Regions from separate parts of the Bradyrhizobium sp. 1(2017) genome, predicted to be linked through region 2. Evidence: predicted binding sites of a transcription regulator. Region 2 holds the regulator's gene; each other region holds the start of a gene.
The links. Region 2 encodes LexA, which represses DNA repair genes until DNA is damaged. Its sites were predicted from a motif close to TGTTCNNNNTGTGTTCNG; they were not measured.
Positions count from the first base shown of each region.

Region 1: a site for LexA is predicted at 2,597-2,614, ahead of HAP40_RS03265 (helicase-related protein). Genes of this name have one in related genera too.
Region 3: a site for LexA is predicted at 1,928-1,945, ahead of HAP40_RS20490 (single-stranded DNA-binding protein). Genes of this name have one in related genera too.

Region 1 covers NZ_CP050022.2:701,957-706,134, reverse strand. Annotated here, with positions in the region: gene HAP40_RS03265 (helicase-related protein) at 1-2,316, opposite strand, end outside; gene HAP40_RS03260 (DUF3108 domain-containing protein) at 3,059-3,922, opposite strand.
Region 2 covers NZ_CP050022.2:4,488,895-4,493,072, forward strand. Annotated here, with positions in the region: gene HAP40_RS21280 (hypothetical protein) at 15-221, shown strand; gene glp (gephyrin-like molybdotransferase Glp) at 450-1,661, shown strand; gene lexA (transcriptional repressor LexA) at 1,839-2,540, shown strand; gene HAP40_RS21295 (hypothetical protein) at 2,945-3,382, shown strand; gene HAP40_RS21300 (ComEC/Rec2 family competence protein) at 3,521-4,178, opposite strand, start outside.
Region 3 covers NZ_CP050022.2:4,323,472-4,327,649, forward strand. Annotated here, with positions in the region: gene gyrA (DNA gyrase subunit A) at 1-521, opposite strand, end outside; gene HAP40_RS20485 (DUF2306 domain-containing protein) at 713-1,111, opposite strand; gene HAP40_RS20490 (single-stranded DNA-binding protein) at 1,268-1,762, opposite strand; gene HAP40_RS20495 (outer membrane protein) at 2,219-2,989, shown strand; gene HAP40_RS20500 (outer membrane protein) at 3,219-3,887, shown strand; gene uvrA (excinuclease ABC subunit UvrA) at 4,152-4,178, shown strand, end outside.

The sequences.
Region 1 (4,178 bases), 3.8 Mb from region 2:
CTCGCGCCAGGCCAGCGCGGGGCGGATCAGATCGGCAAGGCGCTCCAGGATGTCGACGCGCACGGCGCGCTCGCCGGCCTGCTTGTAGCCGAGCACGCGATAGGCATCACGCGGCAGAGCCTTGTCGACCGGGAACGAGGTGCGGCCCGAGGATGCCAGATGCTGCGCGCCCGAGAGCGAGGACAGATCGACATTGTCCTGCTTCAGCGCCCAGAGCAGCGCCGCCAACGCACGCGCGGCAGGCTTGAGCAGGCCGGGGAAGTAAATGTGATAGGCGCCGAAGCGGACGCCGTATTTGCGCAACACCGCGCGCGAGGGCTGGTCGAGATCCTTCAGCTCGTTGGCGATCTTCGGACGCTCGAGCACGCCGAGCGCCTCGACCAGCTGATAGGCGATGCCGCGGGCGATGCCGGTGACATCCTCGGCCTTGGACAGCTCGAACATCGGCCCGAGCAGCTTCTCGATATGCGTTTTGAGCCAGAGCTCGAGCCGGGCCTGCACCTTGTCACGCGGCGCGCCCGTCAATCGCTCGTCCGAGATGATGCGGATGCGCGGATGCAGCGCCTCTTCTGCGGCAGACAGCCGCGCCACGGCATCGCCGGTCCAGCGGATGGTGCCTTCCGAGGTCAGCACGAACTGCTCGTCCGGCGCATTGCCGAGCTTCTCGGCGCGCGCATTGATCTCGCCGGCGAGCACCGCTTGCGCTGCAGCCTGCAAGGCTTTCGCATCCGAGCCGGCTTCCGCCGCATCCGGTGCAAAGGTGAAGCCGTCGAGGCGGCCGATGACATGGCCTTCGACGATGACTTCGCCGGTCTTGCCGATTTCAGTATTCAAGCTCGTGTTCTCCCGCAGGCGGCGCATCAATACACTGGTCCGGCGATCAACGAAACGCTCAGTCAAGCGTTCATGGAGCGCATCCGATAATTTATTTTCGACCTCCCGCGCGATCCCCTGCCAGCGTTCGGGGTCTTTCAGCCAGTCCGGGCGGTTGGCGACGAAGGTCCAGGTGCGAATCTGTGCGATCCGGGCCGACAGCGTGTCGATGTCGCCGTCGATGCGGTCGGCCTGGGTAATCTGGGCCTCGAACCAGGAATCGGGAATGCATCCCTTCCGCATCAGGAAGCCGTAGAGCGTCGTCACCAGCTCGGCATGGGCGGCCGGCGACAGCTTTCGGTAATCAGGGACCTGGCAGGCCTCCCAGAGCCGCTCCACCGCCGTCTTGCCATGCGCGATATCGCGCACCTCGACGTCGCGGGCGGCGTGGTCGAGCACGCGCATGTCCTCGGCAACAGGCGCGCGCGTCAGCGCCTCGTGGCCGGGGGCGAGGTTCAGCGACACCTGGAGCGCGCCGAGCGAGGCGAAATCCAGCTTCGAATTGCGCCATTGCAGCACCTTCACCGGATCGAAGGTGTGGTTCTGCAGCGCGTTGACCAGCTCGGGCTCGAACGGCGCGCAGCGGCCGGTGGTGCCGAAGGTGCCGTTGCGCGTGGCGCGGCCGGCGCGGCCGGCGATCTGCGCGAATTCGGCCGGCGTGAGGCGGCGGAACTGGTAGCCGTCGAACTTGCGGTCGGAGGCGAAGGCGACGTGGTCGACGTCGAGATTGAGGCCCATGCCGACGGCGTCGGTGGCGACGAGATAATCGACGTCGCCGTTCTGGAACATCGCCACCTGCGCGTTGCGTGTGCGCGGCGACAGCGAGCCCAAAACAACAGCAGCGCCGCCATGCTGGCGGCGGATCAACTCGGCGATGGCGTAAACTTCATCCGCCGAGAACGCGACGATGGCGGTGCGGCGCGGCTGGCGCGTGATCTTGCGGTCGCCGGCGAATTCCAGCTGCGACAGCCGCGGCCGCGTGATCATGGACACGCCGGGCAGCAGCCGCTCGATGATCGGGCGCATCGTGGCGGCGCCCAGCAGCAGCGTCTCGTCGCGGCCGCGGCGGTTGAGGATGCGGTCGGTGAAGACGTGGCCGCGTTCGAGATCGGAGGCGATCTGGACCTCGTCGACGGCGAGGAAGGAGACGTCGAGGTCGCGCGGCATCGCCTCGACGGTCGAAACCCAATAGCGCGGGTTCTTCGGCTTGATCTTCTCCTCGCCGGTGACGAGCGCGACGCTCTCTGCGCCCGCGCGATCGGCGATCTTGTTGTAGACCTCGCGCGCGAGCAGGCGCAGCGGCAGCCCGATCATGCCCGAGGGATGCGCGAGCATCCGTTCGATGGCGAGATGGGTCTTGCCGGTGTTGGTCGGCCCGAGCACCGCAGTGACGCCAGCGCCGGGCGCGCGCTCGGAAGCGAAGGGGGAGGAGGAGAAGGCCATGTCTGGGGATTAGGTAGTGGCGATTTGGGCGAATGTCAGTGCTGTTTTGGGGCGGGCCGGGGGCTGGGTGTCGGCCATGTGTCCGAACGCGTGGCTGTCGCCGAGCACTCCGCCGTCATCGCCCGGCTTGACCGGGCGATCCCGTATTCCAGAGACAGCAGTGATTGAACCGAGAAGCCGCAGCGTACTGGATGCCCCGGTCAAGCCGGGGCATGACAGCGGAGAGCGTGGCCGCCCTCCCCAAACCTCGCGCAACTGTCTCACTTTGCGACGCTTTTCCCGTTCGCTTTAAGCTTCGGAACGACTCTAGAACGAATCGCGGCCGAATCGCTGACTCCCCTGTGAGTCCCGTTCCGTTCACGCAACATCTCGCGGGACTCTCATTGGTTGTGCACTAGATGGAGTTCGGCGCTGCCGTACAAGCGACGATTTGATGACGCCTTCCTTAAAATTGGGGATGGCGCCGAGTCGAATCAGAATCGGGGAGGAGTCAAATGGATTCCCCGGCAAAAGACCCGCCACGACAAAAAGTGCCAAAACAACCCCATGCACAGTAGGGAAGTCATTGATTTTGCACGGTCTCTCTCACCCTCCCCTGGAGGGGGAGGGTCGGCGCACAGGGAGCGCAGCGACATGGGCGACGGGGTCTCTCCGCTCGGGCAGTCCCCGTGGGGAGGGATCACCCCACCCCGCTCGCGCTGCGCGCGATCGACCCTCCCCTCCAGGGGAGGGTGAAAAAGCCCTATTGCGTCTTGGCGACGCGCGGGGGCTGGGCTGATGTGATGAAGCTGGTGGCTTCCAGCATGGCCGGGCCGAGCGGCGTCGGCACTTTCAGCCAGAACGGGACCAGGATGCGCGTGCCCGCGATCGGCGCGAACGCGATCTCCATGTTGCGCTGGGCGGCGAGGTATTTGATCACGGGCCGATCGGGGATGTAGCCGGCGACGGGCACGAAATAAATCGAGCAGACCACGACCGGGCCCTTGTACCCCCTCTCCGCCTTCACGCTCTCCATGCGCTTGAAATCGAGCTTAAGCTCGTAGCGCATGCGGCCGTCGAACACCGGCGCGGAGTTGCGGCAGGCGTCGGGCGAGACGGGGTCGCCGGTGCCGGGTACGCGCAGCAGCGAGGCGGTCATGGGGTCCCAGACGCCGCGGCGATGCGCCTCGGTGACGACGATGCGATCGGGATCGACCGGCGGCTCCGGCAGGATCGCGAATTCCTTCACATTGCCCTTGTCGAGCGTGATGTGGATATTTTCGGTCTTCTTCTGGGTGGTGGTGGAGGCTTGGTAGCCGGTCGCCACCAGCGCGCCGTTGACGATGCGCCCCTGGCTGGCGCCGGTGCCGGACCCGCCCGTGAAGGATTTCAAGAGCCCCGTGGTGCCGCCGGAGGCCGCGGCCGCGAACACGTCGTCCTGGATGTCGATGTTCCAGGCGCCTTTGCCGACAGGAATGCCCGCCAGCGTCGCCTCATATTGCGCCTCGAGCTTGCCTTGCGCCGCCACGGGATCGGCCGCCCACGCCAGGGCCAGCCCGCAAAAGGCGGCGAAGGCCAGCCGGCCGGCAGAGCGCCGCCGGGGCGAGAGAAGGGACGTGGTGGGCACGAAGCTTTCCAATCGGGGCGCCAATGGCAGTTACTTAAGCCGAAATCAGCGGCAGGCAATGCGTCCGGGCACGCGGCCCTCGGAACTCCACCGGATTCTTCCGGTGCGATTGCGCCCTTTATGTGATCGTAAGGCGTTCCGATCATTGCCGTTTTGGTGATTGGGGAGGTATCCCACTCTCCACATATTCCACTGTCATGCCCCGCGAAGGCGGGGCATCCAGTACGCCGCGGCCCCTCGACTCCGGCCGCGCCGC
Region 2 (4,178 bases):
TCGGACTGATCGACGTGCTGGGCAAAACCTATCTGACGAAGCAAGCCTCTCTCCTGCTCGAGTTTGCAAGAACCACCTCGGACTCTGAGCTGTCCGCCAAGCTGATCAGCAAGGCGGCCGACTTGAAATCCCAGGCCGACCCGATGCCCGACAAGGATCAAGGCCCAAAAGCTCCTGATGTCGCGCTGGACGGCGGCCCGGACCGCCCCAGCGGGAGTTGACCGATGCTGGCCGTGGCGCTCGTCCTCCTCGTCCTCGCCATGGCTATCCTCTTGCCGGTCTGTCTCGCCTTTCGGATCATGCCGCGGCGGATCTGAGCCGCCGTTCTGAACGAAAATATCGATAGGCGGGACGAATTATCCTGCGTCGCCGCTTTTTGCCTCTGCGCCCGCACTCGGCTAGAACTCTCGCTGCCGATTGCCCGAGCGGCCCAGCAGGAGATTTCACTTTTGGCCCTGATGCCGGTTTCCGACGCGCTTGCCGCGGTGCTGGCGGGTGCAGAGCCGCTGCCTGACGAGACGGTCGCGCTCGATGCAGCCTTCCACCGCGTGCTCGCCCGCGACGTGGCGGCACTGCGCACGCAGCCGCCGGAGGCGATGTCCGCGATGGATGGCTACGCGGTGCGCGCGGCCGATGCGGCGACGATTGATTCTCAGCTGACGGTCATTGGCGAGGTCGCGGCCGGCCGGCCATTCGCCGAGACGGTCGGCTCCGGCGAAGCGGTACGGATCTTCACCGGCGGCGTGATCCCCAATGGCGCGGACGCCGTCGTGATCCAGGAGGATACCGTTGCCGACGGCAGGCGCGTCACGATCAAGGAAGCCGCGGCTGCCGGGCGGCACATCCGTCCCGCAGGCGTCGACTTCTCCGAAGGGGATGTGCTACTGCGCAAGGGAGTTCGCCTCACCGAGCGCGATCTCGCTCTCGCCGCCGCCATGAATTACCCGCAGCTTGGCGTCTGCCGCCGCCCCAAGGTCGCGATCCTCGCCACCGGCGACGAGCTTGTGATGCCGGGCTCCACGCCCGGCCACGGCCAGATCGTCTATTCCAACGGCTATGCCCTACACGCGCTCGCGCGCAGCGAGGGTGCCGAGACCATCGACCTCGGCATTGCCGCCGATACGCTGCAATCCACCGCCGCCGGCATCCGCCGGGCCCGCGAGAGCGGCGCCGACGTCCTGATCACCACCGGCGGAGCCTCGGTCGGCGACCACGATCTGGTCCAGCGGGCGCTCCGGGACGAAGGCATCTCGATGGCGTTCTGGAAGATCGCGATGCGCCCGGGCAAGCCGATGATGCATGGGCGGTTGGGCGCGATGCGGGTGATCGGCCTGCCCGGCAATCCGGTATCATCCTATGTGTGCGCCTTCCTGTTCATGGTGCCGCTGATTCGTGCCTTGTCGGGCCGGTCCGTGATTCATCACCGCCACGAGCGCGCCGTGCTCGGCCGCGACGTGGGCGCAAACGACATGCGCGCGGATTACCTTCGCGCGCGTCTGGAAGAGCGCGACGACGGCACGCTCGTTGCGCTCCCCCTCCATCTTCAGGATTCCTCCCTGCTTGCGAATCTTGCTGCGGCACAGGCACTTCTCGTGCGCATGCCGTTCGCGCCCAAAGCCGAGGCCGGTACGCCTTGCGAGGTGCTGCGCCTGCCCGCCTGAACGGTCCCGCCACACGCATTCCGCGAACTTCGTCGCGTTCACGGTAAATTAAGCAGTTGCGGAACACATATCGAACATATAGTGTCCGTTCATGATTTGTTTCGAGCATGTAGCGGTTCGCCGCTTCAATTCAGCGTCTCGGAATCGAACGACATCAACCGGGGGACTTTGGTCGAGATGTTAACGCGCAAACAATACGAGCTTCTGCGGTTCATCAGCGAACGTCTGAAGGAAAGCGGCGTGCCGCCCTCCTTCGACGAGATGAAGGATGCGCTCGACCTGCGCTCGAAGTCGGGCATTCATCGCCTGATCACCGCGCTCGAGGAGCGCGGCTTCATCCGCCGCCTGCCCAACCGCGCCCGCGCGATTGAAGTCATCAAGCTGCCGGAGCTGCAGGCCGCAGCCGGCAACCGCCGCGGCTTCACGCCAAGCGTCATCGAGGGCAATCTCGGCAAGGTGCGCACGACCTCGAGCCCGCCCGCGGACGAGGGCGAGCGCCCCGTTGCGGTGCCCGTGATGGGCCGCATCGCGGCCGGCACGCCCATCGAGGCGCTGCAGACCCGCAGTCACACCATCAGCGTACCGCCGGACATGCTCGGCTCAGGCGAGCACTACGCGCTCGAAGTGCGCGGCGATTCGATGGTCGAAGCCGGCATCCTCGACGGCGACATGGCCCTGATCCAGCGCAACGAGAGCGCCGATACCGGGGACATCGTGGTGGCGCTGATCGATGACGAGGAGGCGACGCTCAAGCGCTTCCGCCGCCGCGGCGCCTCGATCGCGCTCGAGCCCGCCAACGCCGCCTACGAGGTACGCATCCTGCCGCCCAACCGGGTGAAGATCCAAGGCAAGCTGATCGGGCTGTACCGCAAGTACTGAGAAAGCACTGAGACGACCAGCGGTCATTCGATACCAACGATTCCGATTGGAGCGGACCAGGTTGCCCGCTCCGGCTGGATGGTCTTTCTGGTACTGCGCAGATTGTCCGGCACTTTTCCAGCGCGGTCCTCGGCGTACCGCCGCGAAGCTCATGCTTTGCGACCTCAAGGGATCGACGAGACAGCGATGCGTCGACGCCCGCGCACCACTGACGCCGGCATTCGCCGAATGCACTGAAGCGGGCTTTGTTCCTAATAGATTTGAAAAAATAATGTGATCGCTTCCCGCGAACACCAGCCGCAGATTTGCCCACAACCAAGCAGAGCGTTGTATGCTTCCACTCTGATAGAGGCTTGCGCCTCCGAAAGAGGCGCGGGTTGCTATCATCGAAAGAGGAGCACCCGATGTGTGACTACAGCCTGCATGCCGTTGCATCGCGGCCCGCCGAAGTCGGCGAGACGATCGTGTCGACGACGTTTCGCGGCACCTCGACGCGTGGCTTTGCTTCTGCGGCCGATCCGACCGTGGCCGTCTGCCTGCTGCCGGGAACGGAGCTCGCCTTCGCCGACAACGTCCGTTACGACAATCGCTGGATCTGGACGCGCACCATCAACTCCCGCGTCGGTAAGTTCGGCAAGATTGATCCGCAGATTCCCGATCGCCATCACGACGCGATCGAGTTTCCGGACGGCAAATATGTGCTGGTGACGCAGCTCGTCGAAGGTCAGCGCGCAACCGTGCTGCAATTGCCGGTGACCCAGCCGATCGGCGAGCGCGAGCACAAGCCGCAGATCATCACCGACAGTCGGCCGAGCACGACGCGCCGCCTGCCGATCGACTGATGGGCCGTCCCCGGCCGCCCAGGTCGGGCCTGGATCAAATGCCATCGCCGGCCCTAGCCGGCGAGATGGTATGGTTTGTGTCCCGGCGGAGTTCCGGTCGGACCCGGACCAACCTCGCAGACCAACTCCTCGCAATTATCATTGATCGTCGGCCTGCAAGTCGGCCTCCGCCGGCGTTGCGTCGCGGTTGCGGGCTGCCGCCGCCTTGGGCGCAAGGCTCCCGCCGAAATCACCCTCGCCGGCGCCGGCCGGCAGCCAGGGCCGGCTTGTCCCTCTCGCCCTCACCGCCTGAACCGCAAAACCATCGCCACGCTGCGACAACGCCAGCGCGCCCTGGCTCGTGAGCCGCTGCCGATCGATCACCATCGCCGCGCAATCCGGCGGCGCGGGTCGCGCGGTCACCACCAGTGCGGCGCGGCTGCAATCATCAGCCAGCGCGTCGATGCGCAAGGACAGCGCGACCAACCGGCCATCGGCGAGAGGCGTCACACAGCCGGCCTCGTCGCACGACACGCCGTCGGCCAGCGTACTGCTCGCGGCATCGCGCCGATCGGCGTCGGCCGCTAACCACTCCCTCAGCAGAAAGCTGTCCTTGCTCGCGCGCATGACAAGCAGCTGCCCGTCCCGGCCCCGAACCGCAACGCTCGCGCCGTCTCCGGCAATCAGGATGTCGGGCGGCCGCACCGACATGGCCCAGGCGATGGACGCCAGCAGCACCAGGGCGCCGGACCAGCGCAGGGGCGTTCGCAACAGGCCCATCACGATGATGCCGAGGCTTGCCGCCATCAACGGCGCG
Region 3 (4,178 bases), 170 kb from region 2:
GGGAACCGCGCCGGCAGCACCACCGGCTCCTTCTCGGAGCCGTCGTAATTGTCCTGGAAGTCGACGGTGTCGCTGTCGATGTCCTCGAGCAGCTTCTGCGCGATCTTGGTCAGGCGCGACTCGGTGTAGCGCATCGCCGCCGCCGGATCGCCGTCGACCGAGCCGAAATTGCCCTGCCCGTCCACCAGCAGCTCGCGCAAGGAGAAGTCCTGCGCCATGCGCACCAGCGCGTCGTAGATCGCCTGGTCGCCGTGCGGGTGATATTTACCCATGACGTCACCGACGATACCGGCGGATTTCTTGTGCTTCTTGTCCGGCGTGAACCCCTGCTCGTTCATCGAGAACAGGATGCGACGATGCACCGGCTTCAAACCGTCGCGCGCATCGGGCAGCGCACGCGACACGATCACGCTCATGGCGTAATCGAGGTAGGACTTCTTCATCTCGTCGAGGATGGAGACGGGGCGAATGTCTGAGGGTTGCGCCGGCTGGTCGCCGGGCTTGTTGTCGTCGTCAGCCAAGGGGAAATCCGGTGAGGTTTTGTCTGGGAATCATATAGCGCATCGCACCCCTGATAACCACCCTTGCGGGGTCCCGGGAAGCGCTTTTTCCGTTCGTTTTTTCATGCACTTACCGGGTTGGCGGACCGCTGTTCCCGGGCATCCTTTGAGGCACCGGCAGCCCGCGCCCGACAGTGAGTTTCGGCCACCCCTCAAGGCCCGAAAACCACCGCGTGCATGATCCGGCCGGGCATGAAGGTGAACAGCCCGGCAGTCACGAGGGCGCCGAAGAAGATCGAGGCCATCGTGATCCTGTGGCGGCGAACATTGTGAGCTCTCGCAGCCATCACACCCAATACGAGCATCGCCAATGCGAAGATCGAGAGCAGATGGATCGGGCTCCACGGACCGACCAGACGGATCTCGTGGATCCAGAACGAGCTGAGCGCCACGACAAGCATCAGCACCACCCAGAGCCAGCCCAAAGCCCGGTGCGGCAGCGCGCCCTTGGGAGCGGCGATCTGGACGATCCCGAGGACGAACGCAGCCATCGCGGCGAAGGCATGCAGCGGGATCGCCGGAGCAGCATCAAGCAGCGGCGCAAGGCTCATGCGGAAGCACCTTCAGGTTGGCAGCGGACACTGTCAAAAGCTGACGCACAACATGAGCAAGCTCGGAAAACCGAGCTTTACCCGTCAATTGCTGGGGAATTTTATCGCTCTGGGCGAATAAGCCAATGTGAAGGACGAACCGCCTGCGATCCAGCCTCAGAACGGGATATCGTCGTCCATGTCGCTGTTGCGTCCGCCGCCAGCGGCAACGGGACGGCGCGGCGCGCTGCTGACCGGGCCGGAGGAGCCGAAATCGCCGCCCGGCTCGTCGCCGAAGCTGCTGCCTCCGCCGCCGCCACCGCGGCCATCGAGCATCGTCAGCGTCGAGTTGAAGCCCTGGAGCACGACCTCGGTGGAGTATTTCTCGACCCCGCTCTGGTCAGTCCATTTGCGGGTCTGCAGTGCGCCCTCGATGTAAACCTTCGCGCCCTTCTTCAGGTACTGCTCGGCCACCTTGCAGAGCCCCTCGTTGAAGATCACGACGCGATGCCACTCGGTCTTTTCCTTGCGCTCGCCGCTGTTCTTGTCGCGCCAGGTCTCCGACGTGGCGATGCTCAAATTCGCGATCGGCCGCCCGTCCTGGGTGCGGCGGATTTCCGGATCCTTGCCGAGATTTCCAACCAGAATGACCTTGTTGACGCTTCCCGCCATCGCCGCTCTCCACTCCGAATGCCACTGAATTCCAGAACGCAGGACCGCCCCTCGCGGCCTGCAACCTGTGTTGAGGCGACCCTATACGCTCGCCGCACACGTCCGGGCGCCGATCAGCCGGTCACGCCTCAGGTTATCCCCATTATATAGCATCGACCCTCTGTTTGTTCCAGATTTGTTCTTATCGAGCAGCAATCCTGAATGGAGGCCCGGCCGGACCGTGGCGCCGGCGCAAAGCGCGTCTCGACGGAACCTTTTCCGGTTCCCGTGAACGGGGAAAACCGCTTAACATTCATCAAGTTGCAGCGGATCAGTCGGCGCGCGAGTGTGGCATTTCGGAGACGGACTTTGCCCACACCTTAGGCTACCGTTGCCTTGGACTTAGTTCATATGGGCGTCGCGCCTGATCAACCGCTTCGGGATTTTCAAGAAGCGGACGAAACTGGGGAGACTGCAATGAATAAGATTCTGCTTGGAGCAATCGGCATAGTGGCAATGGGCCTGTCGGCCCCCGCAAGCGCGGCGGATATGGCGGCGCGTCCCTACACGAAGGCTCCGGCACCGATGGTCGCCACCATCTACGATTGGAGCGGTTTCTACATCGGTATCAACGGCGGCGGCGGCACCAGCCGCAAGTGCTGGGATTTCGTGACGCCGGTTACGGGCGTTCTGGTCGGCGAAGGCTGCCACAACGCGGTTGGCGGCACGGTCGGTGGCCAGGTCGGCTATCGCTGGCAGTCGACCAACTGGGTGTTCGGCCTCGAGGGTCAGGGCAACTGGGCCGACTTCTCCGGCGAAAATATCAGCGGAGCGACGGGCCTGCGCGATCGTTCCAAGATCAACGCCTTCGGATTGTTCACCGGACAGGTCGGCTACGCCTGGAACAATGTCCTGCTCTACGTGAAGGGCGGCGGCGCCGTCGTCGGCGATCGCTACCGGAGCTACGATCTCGCCACCGGTCTCGAATTCGACCGGGCCAACGAATCCCGTTGGGGCGCCACTGTGGGCGCAGGCGTCGAGTTCGGATTCGCGCCGAACTGGTCGGTCGGCTTCGAGTACAATCACATCTTCCTCGGCGACCGCACCCTCAACTTCACCGGGTCTGGCAACTTCGTAATCGCTCCGCTTGGGGTCGTTACACGCTCCGAGCGTATCAGCCAGGACGTCGATATGGCTCTCATCCGCGTGAATTACCGCTGGGGCGGTCCGCTCATCGCAAGGTACTGATACCCGCTTGATATCATTTTGGAATCGAAGGCCGGCCTCGCGCCGGCCTTTTTGCTGGGATCAGCGCGGTAATGAGTCAGCAACCATTACGTTTTGCGTCTGTTGTGGCTTTTGAGAGACACAACTTGCGGCTTCGTTGGTGTAAGCACGGCAATAGTTGGGCCATCGAGTCCGCTGCCTTTCCGATTACGGAAGGCACAACAGAAACTGGGACTGGGATTAGTTGAATATGAAGAAGGTTTTGCTGGCTTCGGCCTGTTTGTTCGCTCTCGCCGCGCCCGCGTCGGCTGCTGACCTGGCGGCTCGTCCGTACACCAAGGCTCCGATTGCTCCGGCTGCTGTGTACAATTGGACCGGCTTCTATCTCGGTGTCGTCGGCGGCGGCGCTTGGGAAGACGCCAACAGCCCGGCAATGCAGGGCGGCTTCGTCGGCGGCACGGCCGGCTACAATTGGCAGACCGGCAGCGTCGTGTTCGGCATCGAGGCCGACGGAGCCTGGGCTGACGTCAACGCCTCGGCGACTGCACTCGGCATCACCGTGGCGTCCAAGACCGACGCGCTCGGAACCGTTCGCGGCCGCATCGGCTGGGCCGTCAACAACGTGCTGTTGTACGGCACCGGCGGCTATGCCTGGATCGACAACAAGATCAGCATCACTACGCTCGGCCTGACCGTCTCCGACAGCAAGTTCCACTCCGGCTGGACCGTCGGTGCGGGCGTCGAAGCGTTCTTCGCGCCGCAGTGGTCGGTCAAGGGCGAGTACCTCTATCGCAGCCTCGGCAGCGAGACCTATTTCGGTGGTGTGGGCGTTCCGCTGAACTCTGGCACGCTCAACCTCCACACCGTGCAGGTCGGCGTGAACTATCACTTCGGCGGCCCGATCGTCGCGAAGTACTGATCACTACCGACGTCACATCGTCACGAAAGGCCGGCCTCGCGCCGGCCTTTTTGTTTGGTGGGATCACAAGTCCCCCGCTCCTGCTGCCAGATGCCGCCAGCGCGCCAACATTCCGTTGACGATTCGCAAACGCCACTGGAAATCCGCTCTCGTTCTTCCTACGTTCGCTGCCATACCCATCGGCGCCGATCCCGGTTCCGGGCGAAGCGCGCCTTTTTCATTGGCGCGATCGCGTGTCTTTGGGCTTCCTTGAGGACCACCGGGATGGACGAAGTGATCAAGGCCAAGCGT